DNA from 2 places in the Paraburkholderia sp. OAS925 genome. Region 1 is predicted to be linked to the other one. Evidence: predicted binding sites of a transcription regulator. Region 1 holds the regulator's gene; the other holds the start of a gene.
The links. The regulator LexA, encoded in region 1, represses DNA repair genes until DNA is damaged. The targets are predictions, from matches to a motif close to ACTGTATNNNNATACAGT.
Positions count from the first base shown of each region.

Region 2: a site for LexA is predicted at 1,774-1,791, ahead of imuA (translesion DNA synthesis-associated protein ImuA). Genes of this name have one in related genera too.

Region 1 covers NZ_JBEUNO010000001.1:2,234,289-2,237,495, forward strand. The annotation lists gene ABIE53_RS09760 (universal stress protein) at 1-170, shown strand, start outside; gene ABIE53_RS09765 (DUF2939 domain-containing protein) at 256-957, opposite strand; gene ABIE53_RS09770 (hypothetical protein) at 1,087-1,467, opposite strand; gene lexA (transcriptional repressor LexA) at 1,575-2,246, opposite strand; gene ABIE53_RS09780 (sulfate ABC transporter substrate-binding protein) at 2,558-3,207, shown strand, end outside.
Region 2 covers NZ_JBEUNO010000001.1:1,815,994-1,819,200, reverse strand. The annotation lists gene ABIE53_RS07995 (Y-family DNA polymerase) at 1-966, opposite strand, end outside; gene imuA (translesion DNA synthesis-associated protein ImuA) at 866-1,705, opposite strand; partial or broken gene ABIE53_RS07985 (lipocalin family protein) at 1,942-2,187, shown strand; rRNA gene rrf (5S ribosomal RNA) at 2,263-2,376, opposite strand; rRNA gene ABIE53_RS07975 (23S ribosomal RNA) at 2,613-3,207, opposite strand, start outside.

The DNA.
Region 1 (3,207 bases):
ATCTGGCCAATGAACTGCATGTCGACCTCGTAGTGGTCGGCCACCGCTGCCGCACCGGCTTGTCCCGATGGTGGATGGGCGCGGGCAACACGCCGCTGCTCGATCGCGTGTCGTGCAGTATCCTGGTGGCGTGTTCATCGGCGCAGGAGCAGCAGCAAGAGGCGGCCTGAGCACACGGCTCGCGCTTGCGACCTTCGCGGCGCGAGTGCGGCTGTCGAATTCGCGAACTTCAACGCCCAAGCGCCGCGCTCCCGCTCACTCGTTCAGATTGACCGCGGCCAGCTTCCATGTGAACAGGCCTTCGCGCAGGAAGATCGCGGAGTAACGCGCGTCGCCGGCGCCGTGCTGGTATGTAACGACGAATTCGTTGATGCCGCGATAACCGGCGGTGGTTTCCGGCGGCTGCGGCGGCGTGGCGCCATGCGCCGCGTTGCCTTCTCCACCGGAGTTGGCGCCATTGCCGGCTCTTTGATCCGCGCCGCTTTGATCCGCGCTATTAGCGCTGCCCGGCGCTGCCGGCGCAGGTCCATTTGCCGCAGCCGGATTGCTCGCAGCCGGCGGCGCGGGCGGCCGTTCGCCCGGTACGCCGCGCGGCGGCATGCCGTTGAGCAACGCGGCCACGCCGTCGGGCGTCGCATACGCATCGACTAGCGGGCCGATCAATGCGACGCCGATCATCGCGCCGATCGCGGCCAATGGGTTGCCGTTTCCGCGCGAGTCGAGCCGCCGCGTCAGCAAACCCGTCACCTGCTGCTTGAGGCTTTCGCGCAACGCCGGGAAATCGACGTACTGATTCACCGTCTGCGCGTCGCGCGCGTCGGCGGCGCGTTTGAGGTTGTTGAGCGCGATATACGGCGATGCATAGCCAAAGCCCAAGCCGGCGATTATCGCGATGACGATCAGCGCGACGACAAGCGGACGAGCACCGCGCTTCTTGCGTATTGATACTGCTGCCATGGGCCGGGATTCTCCATCAGGTGAGATCGAACGTGGACCGGCGTTGCGCCGAAACGATCCCCACTCATGATTCCCGTTCGATGCGACGAACGACGTTTCCCGCAACGCGCCCGCACACCTTACCGCACATCAGGACTCGAACACCGCGCCCTGGACGTTGGTTTCGTCGGCGATGCAACGGTCGATCATTCTGCACACCGCGTCCATGGTGCCGACCATGATGAGCCGCGACGGCCCGTGATAAACCCGCACCGGCGCGCGACGCGCCGGCTCCGCGGTGTTGAGCCCGGAATTCAGCGACACCCGCGCGAACGCCGGCAACGACGACGGCAACAAAGACGCCTGTAAGGATGACGAAGCGGCATGCGCACCGGAGCCGTTCACCGGCGAATCGAACAGCGACGCAGTGGCGGCCGTGGATGCTTCAATCAGTGAGCAGGGCACCAGCTTGCGCAGATGGCGCAAACGGCCGAACTGGCGAAACGGCAACAGGCGGGCAAGGCGTTCCATGAGGCTCTCCGGGCGATTCAACGTGTGTGCTGCGGTAGTGAGTGGCAGGCGAGGGTTGATCCGCCTGTGTACGGTGTACTGACAGGCGACCAACCCGGCAGGCGCGATCAGAACTCGCCGGGGCGAATCAGACCGACAGCAATGCCTTCCAGCGCGAAGTCCGCACTGCCTGTCTCAACGAAGATGTTTTCGTAATCGGGGTTCTCGGCGATCAGCTCGATACCGTTCGGCCGGCGCTTCAGGCGCTTGACCGTGACGTCGTCGCCGAGGCGGGCAATGATGATCTGGCCGTCTTTCGCCTCGCTTCTTTTCTGCACCGCGAGCAGATCGCCGTCGAAGATGCCCGCGTCGCGCATGGACAGGCCGCGCACCTTCAGCAGGTAGTCGGGCTTGCTCGAGAACAGCGCCGGGTCGCACGCATAGTGCTGCGCGATATGTTCCTGCGCGAGGATCGGGCTACCGGCCGCGACCCGCCCGATGAGCGGCAGCGACAGTTGCATGATGCTCGGATGCGGCAGCGTGAACTGATGCTGGGTGCCGTCCTGTCCGAAGTCCTGGCTGGGCAGCAGACGGATGCCGCGCGACGCGCCGGCGGCGAGTTCGATCACGCCCTTGCGGGCAAGCGCCCGCAAATGCTCTTCGGCCGAGTTGGCAGAGCTGAAGCCCAGCTCGGCGGCGATCTCCGCGCGGGTGGGCGGAAAGCCGGTGCGTTCGATCGCCCGGCGGATCAGATCGAAAACCTGCTGCTGCTGCTGCTGTCGTGCGGTGAGTTTTGTCATGGCGCCACTGTATGTATGAACAGGTGACTGTATTTTTATACAGTATTCGGCGCAATTCAAGCTTTACTTTAAGTTCGCGCTCAAGCACCGCGCTGCAACGTCGTCAATCGACGTCAAAACATCGGTTTGCATGCCGCAACGCCTTGTCTGGCTGCCATTACCACTTTTGCGTATTAAAAAATGAGGAAACATTATTTTTAATGATGAAAGCCCTTCGATAGACTGGCCTCCAGTCGCGCTCATGTGCACGTGACCCGACGCAAAACAACACCACTCGCAGCTTTAGCGGACCAACACGCGGAGAACAGGACATGAATCATCGGAACACGGGGCGGGCACGGACTACCCATAAGGCGCGGAGCATCATCGCCGCGCTCGCATTCGGCGCGGCGGCCGCGCTCGGCGTAATTGGCACAATCGGCCAGGCGCAAGCCGCCGACAACACGCTGCTGAACGTTTCCTACGACCCGACCCGCGAGCTCTATCAGGACGTGAACCAGGCGTTCGGCAAGGAGTGGAAGGCGAAGACCGGCGAAACCATCACGTTCAAGCAGTCGCATGGCGGCTCGGGCGCGCAGGCTCGCTCGGTGCTCGACGGCCTGCAGGCCGACGTCGTGACGCTTGCGCTCGCCTACGACATCGACGCGCTCGCCAACAAGGGCTTGATCGACAAGAACTGGCAGAAGCGCCTGCCCGACAACGCATCGCCTTATACGTCGACGATCGTGTTCCTGGTGCGCAAGGGCAACCCCAAGCACATTAAGGATTGGGACGATCTGACGAAGCCGGGCGTGTCGATCGTGACGCCGAATCCGAAGACCTCGGGCGGCGCGCGCTGGAACTACCTGGCCGCGTGGGCGTACGCCGCGCATCAGCCGGGCGGCAACGACCAGAAGGCCAAGGAATTCGTCGGCAAGCTCTACAAGAATGCGGGCGTGCTCGATTCGGGCGCGCGCGGCGC
Region 2 (3,207 bases), 420 kb from region 1:
TGTCTTCGGCGAATGGCGGGACGCCAATTCATGCTCGAGCAGCAACGTATAACCGCTCAGCGCCGCATGGTGCGCGCTCAGCCAACCGGCCAACTGCACGATCAGCCGACGCGCGGCGAACAGGAGCGCATCGGCGTTATCGACGCGCGACGGCAATTCGAGCTGCGCATGAAACGACGCGGGCGCGCGAAACGATTCGCGCGGATCGGGGCGCGTGCCATACGCCTGCGCCAGCAGGTCCAGAATGCCGCCGCCAAACCGCCGGACCACGCCCGCTCTGGGCAATTGACGCAAATCGGCGAGGGTCGTGCATCCGACATGCACGAACGCGTCGCGATGCGTTTGCGCAACCGGCAGCAGCGACACGGGCAAGCGGTCGAGTACACGCGTGAGCGAAGTCTCCTGCACCACATGCCAGCGGCGCCCGTGCCGGTTGGCGCGTGCCTGCGCCAATAGCCAGGCGCCCCACGCCGTGGGTGCACACGCGATACGCGCGGTATAACCGAATTCCGCGACCGTGGACGACACCCGCGACAACAAGGCTCGCAAGCCACCGAACAACCTCAAGCCAGAGCCGACTTCCAGCAGCAAGGTATGCGTGTCGGCCAGCGAGACCTTCGGCGTGTACGTCAGCAGGGCAAGCGCGATTGCTTCGAATGCCTGCGTTTCGCGGGCGGCGTCGGCGGTGAGCAGTTTGAGCCCCGGCGCCAAAGCCAGCGCGTAGGAACGCGAATGGCCGGGTTGCACACCGGCGCGCAAGGCATCGACGTCCGGCAGCAGAATATGTGCGTGGTCAGCGAGCGCATAGCAGTGCGCGTCGGCGATGTTTCCGGCATCGCACGACGGGTTTGCGTCGCGGCTGGGCTCACACCGATTCTGCTTCGCGGACGAACCATCCGGAAGCGATGTCAGCGGCTTTACCGCTTCCAGCGACAAGAGAGGCAATGCGACGGCGATCCACAACATGTTGAGTCTCTAATCCTTGATGGCTGCTTGCTCCGTTCGCGGGTAACAAAACGCCTTGCAGCGGCAGAACGAGACGAAGCGGCTCGGCAAGCGGCGGCCCGCGGCGCTTGAAGATGTCAATCGACAGGCCAATCTCCTGCAACCACTGACGACGGTTGATCGTCTCGGCATTAGCCGGCAAAAGCGGCTCGCAGATCATGCGTAATGGCGCTGGCGACGATTGCGCAGCGGCCTCTACAGGGCGCATCAAAAATGCCAGCGAAGCCGATTCTTGAGCCGCGACCTGCAAGCGCCTGACTTTATCGGCGCGCGCATTCGACAACCACACCAGAACCGCGCCGATGCCGTCCTGCTTCAATGCCTGAGTGGCGGCCCAAAGAGCCTTGTCTTCGTTCGAGCGCACCCATAGCACGCGCTCGACATCGATGCCCCACGCCTTCAATGCCGCCGCGCTCGGCTGAAAAGGAGGTGCCACAAGCATCACATGCCGCCCCGCCTGCTTCGTGAGATGACCAAGCGCGTAGGCCAGCAAGCGCATTTCGCCCGCGCCCCAATGCTCGACCAGCAGTTCCGTCACACCACCGGCGGGCCAGCCTCGTCCGGGCAATACGCGATCCAGCGCGGTGTGGCCACTCGGGACCACACGCGAATCCACCTCGGCAAGCTCGTTGCCCTGCCACATTTGACGCCGCAATTGCGACGACAGCGGAGTTGTCACAAGCTGAATCGCTGCTGCCATAGACCACTCGTTCCATTGAAAATGCTCCGCCCTGCCCGATCTCGATCGAGTAGGGACGACGAGTCATCACTGTATATTTATACAGTATTTTGATGGTGATGTTAAGGCGGGGAAGCGGTACGGAGGTCCCGGTGGGATAAGGAAAAGCGGCTTGGGAATGGATACGATTGGTCTGGGGGAATGGAGCTTTAGCGCTTGGAGGATGCCGATAGGACAGAGTGCAAGAAGGAGTTGCGCCGCGCCGCACATGGCGTTCACCACGCACCAACACGTCCTATCGAGTCGCGATGACGGTGAGGACCGGCGCGCTGACCTGGCAGTTCGATCCGCTGATGGACGATCAGGAACTGGACTCGCGGCAGTCGACCGGCGCGGTGTACTGGGAAGGCGCGGCACGGGTGAGCCGCAATGGCGCGGAGCTCGGGCGGGCGTATCTGGAACTGACCGGTTATGCGGGCGCTCTGCGCATGGGCGGGCCGTGACGGCGCCGTATTTTCCAGCGCTGTAAACGCAGAAACCCCACCTTTTCGGGGTGGGGTTTCTGACACTGCTGGGGAGCCTGACGATTACCTACTTTCACACGGGTAATCCGCACTATCATCGGCGTGGAGTCGTTTCACGGTCCTGTTCGGGATGGGAAGGGGTGGGACCGACTCGCTATGGTCATCAGGCTTTGACGGGTTGCTGTAGCGCTCAGGGAGCAGTACAGCCAATCGGGAAGAAGTAGCTGAGAGGATGCCTCTCGTTTTGCACGTTTATGCGTGCGGGCTGTGCTGTTCGAGGCACAACATCGATCACTCAACCGTGCGTCCTGTTCTCCCTGGCGGGGAGTTCCAGCGCATCCCCTTCGGGGATCGGACCAGTGTAGGCGCCAAAGCGCCAACGCTGGTCGAGACACACCTGTTATAGGATCAAGCCTTACGGGCAATTAGTATCAGTTAGCTGAACGCATTACTGCGCTTACACACCTGACCTATCAACGTCCTGGTCTTGAACGACCCTTCCAAGGGGCTCGAAGCCCCGGGGATATCTCATCTTAAGGCGAGTTTCCCGCTTAGATGCTTTCAGCGGTTATCTCTTCCGAACATAGCTACCCGGCGATGCCACTGGCGTGACAACCGGTACACCAGAGGTTCGTCCACTCCGGTCCTCTCGTACTAGGAGCAGCCCCCTTCAAATATCCAGCGCCCACGGCAGATAGGGACCAAACTGTCTCACGACGTTTTAAACCCAGCTCACGTACCTCTTTAAATGGCGAACAGCCATACCCTTGGGACCGGCTACAGCCCCAGGATGAGATGAGCCGACATCGAGGTGCCAAACACCGCCGTCGATATGAACTCTTGGGCGGTATCAGCCTGTTATCCCCAGAGTACCTTTTATCCGTTGAGCGATGGCCCTTCCATACAGAACCACCGGATCACTATGACCTGCTTTCGCACCTGCTCGACTTGTCGGTCTCGCAGTTAAGCACGCTTATGCCATTGCACTATCAGCACGAT